2 regions of the Rhizobium sp. G187 genome follow, and region 2 is predicted to be linked to the other one. Evidence: predicted binding sites of a transcription regulator. Region 2 holds the regulator's gene; the other holds the start of a gene.

Region 1 (7,372 bases), on a different contig from region 2:
CCCGAGATCTGGCTCGACGTCGATACGATGGCCGACCTCGGCGATGTCGCCGCCGAATTCCGCACCCGCCATGGCCGGCGCCTGGCGATTGCCACCAAATACTGGCGCCTCACCCAGCAGCATTTCTCGCGCCAGCATGGAATCCAGCTCTACCGGATCGTCGAAAGCCTGGGCGCAACAGAAGGCGCCCCCGCCGCCGGCCAGGCGGATATCATCGTCGATATCACCTCGACCGGCTCGACCTTGAAGGCGAACCACCTGAAAGTGCTGTCGGATGGTGTGATCCTGCGCTCCGAGGCCTGCCTTGTGCGGGCAAGAAAGCCGGAGCATGAGGGCAATGCAATGATCAATCGCATCATCGAGGCTGTGCGCGGGGTCCTCTAAACGCTGGCGAGAGAGCTTGGCCTCTCCCTCTGACCTCTCCACCCGAGCGGGGAGAGGCGACAACATGCCTTGGCGGTCTCGCTCCTCTCACCGCCTGCTGGGAAAAGGTGTCCCGAAGGGTGGATGAGGGGCAATCGCTCACGAAAAAACCCGCCGGATCGCTCCAGCGGGTTTCTTTTTGCCGGTTAGGGCAGGGATCAGGCAGCCGAGCGACGGGCGTCGATCGAGTAGGCGCCGGCGCCGATGATGGCGAGAGCGATATAGCCGCCGGCCAGCGTGATGTTCTTCATCAGCATGATCTGGTTCAGCGTGTTGATCCAGCCGAGCGCACCTTCCGGCCAGCCTTCGATGGCAACGGTGCCGGAGTGGAAGACCAGACCGGTGAACACGCAGAACAGCGCGATAGTCCAGGCGGTGAGCTTGGTCTGGAAACCAACAAGGATGAAGAGGCCGGCAACCAGCTCATAAAGGCCGGCAGCATAGGCGAGCAGGTCGGCAGCCGGCAGGCCGGCGCCGGTGATCATGCCGGCAGTTGCCGTCGGGTCGGTCAGCTTGCCAAAACCGGACAGGATGAAGATGAAGGAGAGAAGAACGCGGACAAGTACCAGAAGGGCATTGTTTGTGGACGACATCGGGGGCTCCATAACGTTGGTGCTGTGCCGCTCCTCGGCGCCAGCCAGTGACGCACCAATGCCCTTTTTTTGCATCTACGGATAGGTTGACGATATTTGACTATTCGTTCACAAAAACGAAACAGCAAGCATCATTCATTCGATCGTTGATGATCTCAGGCCGGTTTGACCGAGACTGGCGTGGGCAGCTGGAAGCGAGGGAAGATGAACAGGCCGACAATGTTGCCGCCATTGTCGACAAGCCCGGACGACTCGCCGATGCAGAACACCGGCTGGCGGTGGTTGTTTCCCACGATGATGGTTGTCGAATAGCAGAAGCGCGACGGTTCGGTTGCCGCCTGCTCGAACAGCCGCAGGATATGCGCGCGGTCCGCCTGGTCGTAGCAGCGCATCATGGTCAGGAGGCCAATCTCCGGCGTGTCCAGGCCATGGATGTTCCGGGCGCGCTCGCCCAACTGCAGCAATCCGTTTGTCAGATTGCCGGTCCAGTCTTCAGACACACCAAAACGACAGGCGTCATCCGCCAGAAAGCCGCCGCGATCTGGCGGGCAATCGTATGGGTTGCCCATATCGAGTTCGGCATTTGCGATCTTAAACACTGTCTTCCCCAAACCCAGCAGCAGGTAGCGGCTCTTGTGTGTCGACGCTGCGCGTCCGGCCGCATTCCCGAAAATCCGCCTCCCCCAGCGATCCGCCGTAGAGACTTGAACATACCAACACCGGCCCAGCCCGGCGGCGCAACCACTATATTTTTCGCTTCACCAAACGCGTTTGTGAAGCATCGGCACAACCATCTCGTTCCCCAACGAGAATGAACGTACAACTGACGGATATCACGACGCCGTCGGGTTGAAAATGCCCTGCCACGTATGAGCGCAAGAAAAGAGGCGGCCGCGTCAAAGTGGAAAAGCCAGTTAGCATTAAGAAATATTTAAATTGACTATCGTGCTGCGCACAAGCGCTGCGCGGCTGGGAAGCGTGCTTATTTTTGGACGTTTGATCAGAATCTGTCGCAGCCCTGCGTCTGGCATGCGTTACGGGTGTCCACAAGACCGAAAAAAGGGCGGCCTTGCGACCGCCCTTCGTAAGACTGAACCGATGGTTCAGATGAAAGACCCGATGGGTCTTACATCATGTCCATGCCGCCCATGCCGCCCATGCCGCCCGGCATGCCGCCAGCAGCTTCCTTCTTCGGAAGTTCGGCGATCATGGCTTCGGTGGTGATCAGCAGCGAAGCAACCGAAGCTGCGTTCTGCAGAGCCGTGCGAACAACCTTGACCGGATCGACGATACCCATGGCGATCATGTCGCCGAATTCGCCGGTCTGGGCGTTGTAGCCGTAGTTCTCTTCGTTCTTGTCGAGGATACGGCCGACGATGATCGAAGCTTCGTCACCAGCGTTGGTGGCGATCTGGCGAACCAGCGACTGGAGAGCGCGGCGAACGATGTTGATGCCGGCTTCCTGGTCGTCGTTTGCACCCTTGACGGTGATCTTGGTCGACGAACGGAGCAGAGCCGTACCACCGCCAGGAACGATACCTTCCTGAACAGCAGCGCGCGTTGCGTTCAGCGCGTCGTCGATGCGGTCCTTGCGTTCCTTGACTTCGATTTCGGTCGAGCCGCCAACGCGGATGACGGCAACGCCACCAGCGAGCTTGGCAAGACGTTCCTGCAGCTTTTCGCGGTCGTAGTCCGAAGAGGTTTCTTCGATCTGCGCCTTGATCTGGGCAACGCGGCCTTCGATGTCAGACTTCTGGCCAGCACCGTCAACGATGGTGGTGTTTTCCTTGGTGATCGAGACCTTCTTGGCGCGGCCGAGCATGTCGAGGGTGACAGACTCGAGCTTGATGCCGAGGTCTTCCGAGATGACAGTGCCGCCCGAGAGGATGGCGATGTCTTCCAGCATGGCCTTGCGGCGATCGCCGAAGCCAGGAGCCTTGACGGCAGCGATCTTCAGGCCGCCACGCAGCTTGTTGACGACGAGAGTTGCAAGAGCTTCGCCTTCCACGTCTTCAGCGATGATGACGAGCGGCTTGCCGGTCTGAACGACGGCTTCGAGAACCGGCAGCATGGCCTGGAGGTTCGAGAGCTTCTTTTCGTGCAGCAGGATGTAGGCGTCGTCGAGATCGGCGACCATCTTTTCCGGGTTGGTCACGAAGTAAGGCGACAGGTAGCCGCGGTCGAACTGCATGCCTTCGACGACTTCGAGTTCAGTTTCAGCGGTCTTGGCTTCTTCGACGGTGATGACGCCTTCGTTGCCAACCTTCTGCATGGCTTCGGCAATGTCCTTGCCGACCTGCGTGTCGCCATTGGCCGAGATCGTGCCGACCTGGGCAACTTCTTCCGAAGTCGAGATCTTCTTGGCCTTGGCCTGGAGGTCCTTGACAACTTCAGCAACGGCCAGATCGATGCCGCGCTTCAGGTCCATCGGGTTCATGCCGGCAGCAACGGCCTTGTTGCCTTCGCGAACGATGGCCTGGGCAAGAACGGTTGCGGTCGTGGTGCCGTCGCCGGCGATGTCGTTGGTCTTCGAAGCAACTTCGCGGACCATCTGGGCGCCCATGTTCTCGAACTTGTCTTCCAGTTCGATTTCCTTGGCGACCGATACACCGTCCTTGGTGATGCGTGGAGCGCCGAAGGACTTGTCGATGATGACGTTACGACCCTTCGGGCCGAGCGTTACCTTCACGGCGTCTGCGAGGATGTCGACGCCATGCAGCATCTTTTCGCGCGCGGTGCGGCCAAACTTGATTTCTTTAGCAGCCATATTCAAAACTCCCGGGCGTCTAGCCCATTGCGAATTTCAGGATGAGAAGTGGAAATAACCGGCTCTAAATCAGCCGATAACGCCCATGATGTCGGCTTCCTTCATGATGAGGAGGTCGACGCCGTCGAGCTTCACTTCGGTGCCGGACCACTTGCCGAACAGAACGCGGTCGCCAACCTTGACGTCCAGCGCAATCTGCTTGCCGCTTTCGTCGCGGGCGCCCGGGCCAACGGCGATGACTTCGCCTTCAGCCGGCTTTTCCTTGGCGGTGTCGGGAATGATGATGCCGCCCTTGGTCTTTTCTTCAGACTCGACGCGCTTGACTACAACGCGGTCGTGCAACGGGCGGAAATTGGTGCTTGCCATTGTCTAATCCCTCGATCAAATGACACTCGCGATCCCGGACGGGATCACATCGGATACTATTAGCACTCCCCCTAGAGGAGTGCCAGCGACTGTCAGATAAGAACAGGCTTGGATTGAGTCAAGGCAACCGCGTAAAAATCCGATGCCTATCGTAAATGGCACCGGATGGCCTGTTAACCCTCAGAGACCCATGGTTTCGAAGGTGACAAACTCGCTCTCTATGCCATGTTGGCTGAGGAATGCGGCAGGATCGAAGCCGTTTTCGGCATAAACCGCCGCCATTTCCTGCTTTGCCGCAAGCAGCGCATCCCGGCTGTCCCATTCTGCAATGGTGATCACATAGACTTGGCCGTCGCGCTCGGATGAGGCCACGCGGCTCATCCTGCAATGCGGGTGGCTCCGGAGATGTCCGTCGATGAAGGCGAGGCGTTCGGCAAAAGTAGGCCAATGAACGAGCGGGCAGGTGAAGCGGTCGATCCGGAGAACGGTCGCGGGGGCGGCGAGTTGGTCATTCATCGGCAAGGCGGATGCGTTTTTCATGCTGCGCTCCATAATTGTTCGATCTTGAATTTGAACCGGGACGCTGACATGGATAGGACCTCAACCTTCATTGAGGTCAAGGATCAAATTTATGGCAGAGCAAAAGCCAAAGAAGCCTGTTCTCCTGAGCGTAGGCGAGGTGGCGCGCCGTGCCGGTGTCGCCGTTTCGGCTCTGCACTACTATGAGCGGGAAGGGCTCATCCATTCGCTGCGCAGCGGCGGAAATCAGCGCCGTTTTCCGCGCGGCGTGCTCCGCCGCGTCGCCGTCATCAAGGTCGCCCAATCGCTAGGCCTGTCGCTTGCCGATATCTCCGCCGCCTTCGCAACCCTGCCAGACGACCGTCCGCCCTCTGTCTCCGACTGGCGCCGCTTGTCGGAAACCTGGCGAGCCGATCTCGACCGCCGCATCTCGCAACTTCAAGGGTTGCGAGAAAGGCTCGATGGCTGCATCGGCTGCGGTTGCCTGTCCCTGGAGGATTGTCCCTTGCGCAATGGCGACGATCAGCTTGGAAAGTCCGGCCCCGGCGCCAGGCTTCTGGCTTGACTGCGGCGGTGCTCGCCGCTCTTGTGGCGGCAGAATTGAGGAAAGACGGAAAGCCGGCATGACAGAGACACGACCGACGTTTTCCGAACTCACCGCCGCCTTTGCCCGCATCGGCCTCCTCTCCTTCGGCGGGCCCGCCGCCCAGATCGCGCTGATGCATAAGATCTGCGTGGAGGAGAAGCGCTGGATCGATGAGGATCGCTATCTGCATGCGCTGAACTATTGCATGCTCTTGCCAGGGCCTGAGGCCCAACAGCTCGCAACCTATATCGGCTGGCTCCTCCATGGCGCAAAAGGCGGCATCGTCGCCGGGCTGCTCTTCGTGCTCCCGGGTCTTGCCGTCATCCTCGGCCTGTCATCCCTCTATGCCCTCTACCAGGACGCAGGGATGGTCACCGGCCTGTTCTTCGGGCTGAAGGCCGCCGTGCTCGCCATCGTCGTCGAAGCGCTGATCCGCATCGGCAAGCGGGCTTTGAAGAGCGGTTTTCACCGCTGGATGGCCACCATCGCCTTCGTCGCACTTTTCGTCTTTTCGCTGCCCTTTCCGCTGGTCGTGCTCTCCGCTGCCATCATTGGCCTTGCCCATGCGCGCATACGGCCCGGCACGGGCATGGAAACCGCAACGCCCGTAGGCCGTGGGCCGGCTTTCAGTCGCCAGCTCGGCATCGGCCTTGTCTGGATCGGCATCTGGCTGGTACCACTTCCGCTTCTCTGGCTCTTCCTGCCGGAGACAGCCTTGCCGGAGTTGCAGGCCTTTTTCTCCCGCATGGCCCTGGTCACCTTCGGTGGTGCCTATGCCGTACTTGCCTATGTCGCGCAGGTCGCCGTCGAACAGTATCAGTGGCTGCGACCGGGCGAGATGCTGGACGGGCTGGCGCTGGCCGAAACCACACCCGGACCGCTGGTCCTCGTCCTCTCCTTTGTCGGCTTCCTCGCCGGTTTTCGCGAAAGCGGCCCTTTCGATCCGCTCCTGATCGGACTGCTCGGAGGTTTGCTCACCGCCTGGGCCACCTTCATTCCGAGCTTCCTCTTCATCTTTGCCGGGGCGCCCTATGTGGAGCGCCTGCGCGGCAACCGTCAGGTCAGTGCAGCCCTCTCCGCCATCACCGCCGCCGTCGTCGGCGTCATCCTCAATCTCGCCCTCTGGTTCGCCCTGCATGTGATCTTCAAGGCGGTCGCAGAGGTCGAATTCGCAAGGCTCGGGCCGCTTGCCGCCGCCCTGCCGGTCCCGGACTGGTCGACGCTGGATGTTGAGGCTCTGCTGATTGCGATTATGGCCGCCATCCTGCTCTTCCGCTTCCATCAGGGGGTCGGTCGCACGCTTCTGGTGGCAGCCCTTCTCGGCCTCGCCATGCATGCGCTGATTTGAGTGAGGCGGCGAATTTGCGTTTGGGTGACGCCGCGCCCCTTGCCTTGGCAGCATTCCTTTGCCATGTCAGCGGGCACAATCAGAGCAGTCAGGAACAAAGATGGCCCGCAGCATTACCACCCTTGGCGACGTGACGGACGCTTACGACGTCATTCTGTGTGACGTCTGGGGTGTTTTGCACAATGGCATCGATGCCTTTCCGCTCGCCGGCGAAGCGCTGACAGCGGCCAGAGAAAAGGGCCTGACGGTGGTCCTGATCACCAATTCGCCGCGGCCCGCGATCGGCGTCATTCCGCAGCTGCGCGCCATCGGCGTGCCGGATACCGCCTATGACCGCATTGTCACCTCGGGTGACGTGACCCGCACACTGATTGCCGCCGGTCCGAAAAAGGTCTTCCTGCTCGGCCCCGAACGCGACATGCCGCTCTTCGAGGGTCTCGACGTGACGGTGGTCTCGGCCGACGAAGCCGATTGCGTCGTCTGCACCGGCTTCTTCGACGATGAGGTCGAGACGCCGGAAGATTACCGCGACATGCTGACCGCCTTTGTTGCGCGCAAGGTGCCGCTGATCTGCGCCAACCCCGATCTCGTGGTCGAGCGCGGCCATCGCATCATCCCTTGCGCCGGCGCCGTGGCCGCCCTTTACGATACGCTCGGTGGCGAAACCCGCATTGCCGGCAAGCCGCATGCGCCGATCTATGAGGCAACGCTTGCCGCTGCACGCGCGGCCCGTGGCGATGTCGACATGACCCGCGTGCTCGCCATCGGCG
Region 2 (7,372 bases):
GCCAATCCGGAAGGTTTAAACCGACCGGGCGCGTCGACCTTGCTGAGGCGGAATGTTTCCATTCCGTGTTCTCAAAAATGTGTCGGCATTGCATCGGAAGCGTCCGCGCTTCCGCATGATGGCGGCTTTGTACTCGTGTGGTTGGAAACAATCATAAGAGGCATCTGGATCTGTATGTCGAGGATGCGATCCGCGTTTGGAAATTGACGTCGGCGGGGGCCGACGAAAGTCTCGAGAGAGCTTTTGGCTGAAGCTTGATCGAGTTGGGGACTGCCGGTTCGTGCGCGAGCCGGCGCATTATGAAGCGCTGTCGGGTGGCCCAAGAACGCCCGACGCCTGGACTGTTTGGAAGGCGGCAATATGCATATGAAATCGATGACGGCCGGTGCATTGGCTAACGAGGACAATGCACGGACGGCGCAGGTCGCCGTGTGCTCCACAGGGGCAGAGGAAAATGCCGAAATGAACCACAATGCTCTGTTCGAGCGTTTCAGCCTCCGCCTCAAGGCGCAGGTCGGTCAGGACGTCTATCAGAGCTGGTTCGGCCGCTTGAAGCTGCACTCGGCGTCGAAGAGCGTTGTACGCTTGACCGTCCCGACGGCATTCCTGAAATCCTGGATCAACAACCGTTATCTCGACCTGATCACCTCTATCTTCCAGGCGGAAGATGCGAGCATCCTGAAGGTCGAAATCCTGGTGCGCAGCGCAAGCCGCAGCACCCGTGGCCCGGCAGCAGAGGAGCGTCCGCCCGTGGGCGAGACGACCGCGACGCCAGCCGTGCGCCGCAATGGCCCGCAAAGCGTAGCCCAGATCGCAGCCGTTCCGGCAACCAACACGGCAACGACCCGGTCAAGCTCGGCCAGCCCTCTGTTCGGCTCGCCGCTGGATAGTCGCTACACCTTCGATTCCTTCGTCGAGGGCGCGTCCAACCGCGTGGCGCTTGCCGCCGCCCGCACCATTGCCGAGGCCGGTGCTGGCGCTGTCCGCTTCAATCCGCTGTTCATTCATTCGTCTGTCGGTCTGGGCAAGACCCATCTGCTGCAGGCAATCGCCAATGCCGCCGTGCACAGCCCGCGTGCTCCGCGTGTTGTCTACCTGACGGCCGAATACTTCATGTGGCGCTTTGCCACCGCTATCCGCGACAATGATGCGCTGACCCTCAAGGACTCGCTGCGCAACATCGACCTCCTGATCATCGACGATATGCAGTTCCTGCAGGGCAAGATGATCCAGCATGAATTCTGTCACCTGCTCAACATGCTGCTCGACAGCGCCAAGCAGGTCGTGGTTGCCGCCGACCGCGCACCGTGGGAACTGGAATCGCTCGATCCCCGAGTCCGCTCGCGCCTGCAGGGCGGCGTCGCCATCGAAATGGAAGCGCCTGACTACGACATGCGGCTCGACATGATGAAGACCCGGCTTGCTTTGGCCCGTTCCGAAGATGCTTCGCTGGACATTCCGGTCGAGATCCTCGAGCACGTGGCGAACAATATCACCAGCAGCGGACGAGACCTGGAAGGCGCCTTCAATCAGTTGCTCTTCCGTCGCTCCTTTGAGCCTAACCTGTCGATCGAGCGCGTCGACGAATTGCTTGCGCATCTCGTTGGCGCCGGTGATCAGAAGCGGGTGCGCATCGAGGACATCCAGCGCGTTGTGGCCCGACACTACAATGTCTCGCGCCAGGAACTGGTATCAAACCGCCGCACACGCGTTATCGTCAAGCCACGCCAGATCGCCATGTATCTGTCGAAGACGCTGACGCCGCGCTCCTTCCCCGAGATCGGTCGCCGTTTCGGCGGGCGCGACCACACGACGGTTCTGCATGCCGTCCGCAAGATCGAAGAGCTGATCTCGGCCGACCAGAAGCTGTCGCAGGAAATCGAACTGCTCCGCCGTCTGATCAACGAATAAGTTGGGCGTCGGCCCAGCAATAACCCATCCCGTCGATCGAAAGATCGGCGGGATTTTTATTTGGTCTACGGGTTCGTGAAATATCTTGCCAGGCAGCAGCGGATCAGCTGGCGAGATCTGCGACCACGGCGTTGAGGACCAGCATGCCTTTCGGCGTGCAGCGCAGCCGTGAATTGCCGAGCCGCTCGACAAAACCCTGGTCGATCAGGAACTGTTCGCGGTCCGGGTCGGGGTCACGGCCGGCGAGTTGCTGCCAGCGGGCAAGATCCAAGCCTTCGCGCAGCCGCAAGCCCATCAGCAGGAGTTCGTCTGCCTGTGCCTCGTCATCGAGGTCTTCGCGGTCGATGATGCCATCACCATTCACTTCCACGGCGGAAAGCCAGGTCTCCGGATGTCGTTCGGTGGCTGTCGCGATCTTTCCGCCACGCTGTGTCAGCCGTCCATGCGCCCCCGGGCCGATGCCGGCATAGTCGCCGTAGCGCCAATAGGTGAGGTTATGCCGGCTTTCCGCTCCCGGTCGGGCGTGGTTGGAAACCTCATAGGCCGGCATGCCGAAACCCTGGGTAATCTCCTGTGTCGCCTCGTAGAGGGTGGCGGCATGCTCTTCGTCGGGCACGATCAGTTTGCCGGCCTTGTGCAATCCATAGAAAGCGGTGCCTTCCTCGATTGTCAGCTGGTAGAGTGAAAGATGATCAACCGCATAGGAGAAGGCTTCCTTCAGCTCCTGCGCCCAAGCGTCGACGGACTGGTTTGGCCGCGCGTAGATCAGATCGAAACTCATGCGCGGGAAGATATCGCGGGCGAGTCGGATGGCTTTGAGCGCGTCTGCCACGTCATGCAGTCGGCCGAGGAATTTGAGGTCGGGATCGTTGAGCGCCTGAACACCGAGCGAGACGCGGTTGACGCCGGCTGCGCGATAGCCGCGGAACCGCGTCGCCTCAACACTCGAGGGATTGGCCTCCATCGTCACTTCGATGCCAGCAGGCACGTGCCAACGCGCTGCGATGCCATCGAGGATCGCCTCGACCGTCCGGGGGTCCATCAACGATGGTGTGCCGCCGCCCATGAAGATGCTGGTGACGGTCTTGGGGCCGCTTAACGACCGAACCGCATCCATCTCCCGCAGAAAAGCTGCTGCGAAACGCTCCTGGTCGATCGCCTGGTGCCGGACATGGCTGTTGAAGTCGCAATACGGGCATTTGGCCGCGCAGAAGGGCCAGTGCACATAGATGCCGAAACCCGGTTCACCGGTGTCGGGGAGAAGGGGGGCATCCGTGAGCACGGCGGTTTACGCCTCCAGACAGGTTTCGACGAAGAGCTTGAAGGCGCGGGCCCGATGCGAGAGTGCCTCTGCATCGCCGGGCTTCCAGCCATGTTTCTCGTCCGAGGTCATCTCGCCGAAGGTCCGTTCGTGGCCGAGGGGCTGGAAGATCGGGTCATAGCCGAAGCCCGCCGTCCCGCGTGGAGCGGAGGCGACAAAACCCTCGACCTCACCACGGAAGAACTCCGTGTGCCCGTCCGGCCAGGCAAGGCACAGGACGCTGACGAAACGGGCAGTCCGCTGGGCAGCTTGCGTGGCACCGCGCTCCTGCAGGGCCGCCTCTACCTTGTCCATCGCCATGGCAAAGTCACGGCTGCCATCCTCGCGCTCGGCCCAGTTGGCAGTGTAAACGCCCGGTGCGCCGTCGAGTGCGTCGATGACAAGGCCGCTGTCATCGGACAGCGCCGGCAGGCCTGAAGCTCTGGCAGATGCCAGAGCCTTGATTGCCGCATTCTCTTCGAAGGTCGTGCCTGTTTCATCCGGCTCGACGAAGGCGAGGTCCTTCGCCGACTTCGCCGAGAAACCGAAGGGGCCAATCAGATCAGCGATCTCGGCGATCTTGCCAGCATTGTGGCTGGCAACAACGATGGTGCGGGTATCAAGTTTGCGCATGCTGTCCTCAGAGGTTCCGGGGCAGGCCGTCTGCCCGACGCTTGGCAAAAATGCCCCGCGCTGAAAATCGCGGGGCAATCCGTGCTGTCAGCCGATGGCCTGCTTCTGCAAGCCGACCAGTTCGTCGATACCGTTGCGGGCGAGGGAGAGCAGCGTCAGGAACTCCTCCTGGCTGAAGGGTTTGCCTTCGGCCGTTCCCTGGATCTCGACGATCCCGCCTGATCCGGTCATGACGAAGTTGGCGTCCGTTTCCGCAGCCGAATCCTCGAGGTAGTCGAGGTCGATTATCGGTTGGTTGGCGAAGATACCACAGGAGATGGCGGCGATATGGTCCTTCAGGACCTTCTCGACCTTCACCATGTTGCGGGCCTCCATCCACTTCAGGCAATCATGCAGGGCGATCCACGCACCGGTGATTGCGGCGGTACGGGTGCCGCCGTCGGCCTGGATAACATCGCAGTCGATGGAGATCTGGCGCTCGCCCAGCGCTTCGAGGCTGACAACGGCGCGCAGTGAGCGACCGATCAACCGCTGGATTTCCTGCGTTCGGCCGCTTTGCTTGCCGGATGCGGCCTCGCGCTTCATCCGCTCACCCGTGGCACGCGGCAGCATGCCGTATTCTGCCGTCACCCAGCCTTTGCCGGAATTGCGCAGCCATGGCGGCGTCTTGTCTTCCAGGCTTGCCGTGCACAGGACATGCGTATCGCCAAACTTCACCAGGCAGGAGCCTTCGGCATGTTTGGAAATGTTGCGCTCGAATGAAACCTTGCGCATTTGGTCTGTTTTTCTGCCGGATGGCCGCATCATCATCTCCTCGTGTATCCGTTGCCTTCTAAGGTTGGCAGCCGTCATTTGCAAAGGAAAACCACGAAGCAAGCAGATGCGCTGCCGGCAACGAAAGTGCTTTTTCATTGCTCGCGGAGGCCCTATAGTCTCTGTCATGATAGTAGCCACGCCCGCCCGAACGCGATGAAGCCATCATCCGAGATGACACCTGCCGACGTCTTTGCGTCTCTGGACGATCGCTCTAGGGAAGTGTTCCGGCGCATCGTTGAGACCTACCTGGAATCGGGAGATCCCCTGGGGTCGCGCAATCTGTCGCGCTTGCTGTCGATGTCGCTTTCGCCGGCGTCGGTCCGCAATGTCATGAGCGACCTTGAAGATCTCGGCCTGATCTATGCGCCGCATGTGAGTGCCGGCCGACTGCCGACGCAAGCCGGACTGCGCTTCTTCGTTGATGGCTTCATGCAGGTCGGGGATCTCTCGGAGGAGGACCGTGGCAGTATAGAGCGCCAATTGCGGCCCGTAACGCCCGATCACTCCATAGAGGCGATGCTTTCGGAGGCGAGCCGTCTTCTGTCCGGCCTTTCGCGCGGGGCAGGGCTGGTGATCTCGGCGAAGAACGACCCTGTACTCAAGCATGTCGAATTCATCCGCCTTGAGCCAACCAAGGCGCTTGCCGTGTTGGTCGGCGAACAGAACCAGGTCGAAAATCGTATCATCGAGTTGCCCGCCGGCGTGACGGCATCGCAACTGACAGAGGCGGCCAATTTTCTCAATGCCAACCTGACGGGCCAGACATTGCCCGAATTGCGCGGGCAGTTGGAAAAGCTGAAAGTGCAGGTCTCGACGGAACTAGACGCGCTGTCCCAGGATCTGGTTGAGCGGGGGCTTGCCGTCTGGTCCGGAAGTGCTGCGGAAGATATGGCCACCCGCCTCATCGTCCGCGGTCATGCCAATCTGCTGGAAGGTGTGGCAGGTGCGGACGATCTCGATCGGCTGCGGTTGCTATTTGATGATCTCGAGCGCAAGGAGAGCCTGATCGAGATCCTCAATCTTGCTGAAACGGGACCGGGTGTCAGGATCTTCATAGGTTCGGAAAACAAGCTGTTTTCGCTTTCCGGTTCGTCGCTGATCGTCGCCCCCTACCGGGACGGAGACAATCGCATCGTTGGTGCAGTCGGCGTCATTGGTCCAACCAGGCTCAACTATTCGCGTGTCGTCCCCATGGTCGACTACACCGCGCAGCTGATGGCGCGGCTGTCGCGCGCTGGCCGTTAGCCGGGCATTCGCGGCAAAGCCTTGATTTTTTCAAGTGAAACCCTGATATCGGGCTCAAATTCGAAACCTCCCGGTTCGAATAGGCAATCTATCCGGAGAACGTCATGACCGAAGATACAACGAAGAACGGACCTGACGCGGCAGCCGCAGAGGCGCACGCAACCGAGGCGCTCGCGGACCAGCTGGCGCCTGAAACTGAAACGGTTAACGAGACCGAAGCGGATCCGACCGAAGCGCTGCGGGCCGAAAACGCAGACCTTCGCGACCGTTTCCTGCGGCTTGCAGCCGATATGGACAATCTGCGTCGCCGGACCGAGCGCGAGATCAAGGACGCCAAGTCCTATGCAGTGACCGGTTTTGCCCGTGACATGTTGTCGGTGTCCGACAATCTGCGCCGTGCAATCGAAACCTTCCCTGAAGAGGCCCGCGCTGCAGCCGATGCAGGCGTCACTGCGCTGATTGAAGGCGTCGAGATGACCGAGCGCGGCATGCTGGCGACGCTTGAGCGCCATGGCGTGCGAAAGATCGAGGCTGAAGGTCAGAAATTCGATCCGAATTTCCACCAGGCTATGTTCGAAGTGCCGAACCCGAACGTTCCCAACAACACCGTCGTCCAGGTTGTCCAGGCCGGATATGCGATCGGCGAGCGGGTTCTGCGACCGGCCATGGTCGGCGTTGCCAAGGGTGGCCCCAAGGGTGATGCCACCGGCGACGACGCCGCAAAGGCTTGAAAGCGGATTTCAGACAAAGAAAAAGCGCCCACTGGGCGCTTTTTTTAATCGCATGACAGTTTGTCCGTCAGGCCGCGTTCGAGGTCTGCTCTTCGTTCAGGAAGGTATAGATTGCCGACGCGGAATCAGTGGCGCGCAGTTTGTTGACCAAATCCTGATCTCGCAGCACGCGTGCGATGCGCGATAGGGCCTTCAGATGATCTGCGCCCGCACCTTCCGGTGCGAGAAGTAGGAAAACGAGATCAACGGGCTGGTCGTCGAGCGCCTCGAAATCGATTGGTGTCTCGATCCGTGCAAAGACGCCGGTGATCTTGCTGATCTTGTTCAGTTTGCCGTGTGGGATGGCAATGCCATTGCCGACGCCGGTCGAGCCGAGCCGCTCGCGCTGCAGGATGACGTCGAAGATTTCCCGTTCGGGAATATCCGTCAGCTTCGAGGCCTTGGCCGCAAGTTCCTGAAGAAGCTGCTTCTTAGAATTCACGCGTAGGCTGGGTATCACAGCATCCTGGTGCAGCAAATCTGCCAAGGCCATATCAATTTCCTTCATGCTTCAAAGCCGAGGCGGGCGCTGGGCTTAACACCCTTCGCCCGCCGGCCGACTCGTCAGCCTTTGATGTTGGCGGAATCGATCCACCCGATATTACCGTCATTGCGACGATAAACGATATTCAATTGTTCATTTCCCGGGCTTCTGAACAGAAGAACGGGCTCATCCGTCATATCAAGAGCCATGACC

What was found. The regulator HrcA, encoded in region 2, represses chaperone genes, less so after heat shock. The targets are predictions, from matches to a motif close to GTTAGCACTCNCNNNNNGNGAGTGCTAAC.
Region 1: the regulator HrcA is predicted to act here: its motif matches at 4,208-4,236, upstream of groES (co-chaperone GroES).

What each region holds. Positions count from the first base shown of each region.
Region 1 covers NZ_JBPUGM010000002.1:223,518-230,889, forward strand. The annotation lists gene hisG (ATP phosphoribosyltransferase) at 1-384, shown strand, start outside; gene ACSV9I_RS05895 (DoxX family protein) at 582-1,016, opposite strand; gene ACSV9I_RS05900 (hypothetical protein) at 1,172-1,585, opposite strand; gene groL (chaperonin GroEL) at 2,143-3,783, opposite strand; gene groES (co-chaperone GroES) at 3,853-4,149, opposite strand; gene ACSV9I_RS05915 (hypothetical protein) at 4,330-4,689, opposite strand; gene soxR (redox-sensitive transcriptional activator SoxR) at 4,781-5,233, shown strand; gene chrA (chromate efflux transporter) at 5,292-6,602, shown strand; gene ACSV9I_RS05930 (TIGR01459 family HAD-type hydrolase) at 6,703-7,372, shown strand, end outside.
Region 2 covers NZ_JBPUGM010000006.1:103,761-111,132, forward strand. The annotation lists gene dnaA (chromosomal replication initiator protein DnaA) at 361-1,911, shown strand; gene hemW (radical SAM family heme chaperone HemW) at 2,015-3,193, opposite strand; gene rdgB (RdgB/HAM1 family non-canonical purine NTP pyrophosphatase) at 3,200-3,844, opposite strand; gene rph (ribonuclease PH) at 3,932-4,648, opposite strand; gene hrcA (heat-inducible transcriptional repressor HrcA) at 4,832-5,905, shown strand; gene grpE (nucleotide exchange factor GrpE) at 6,010-6,636, shown strand; gene ptsN (PTS IIA-like nitrogen regulatory protein PtsN) at 6,704-7,168, opposite strand; gene hpf (ribosome hibernation-promoting factor, HPF/YfiA family) at 7,240-7,372, opposite strand, start outside.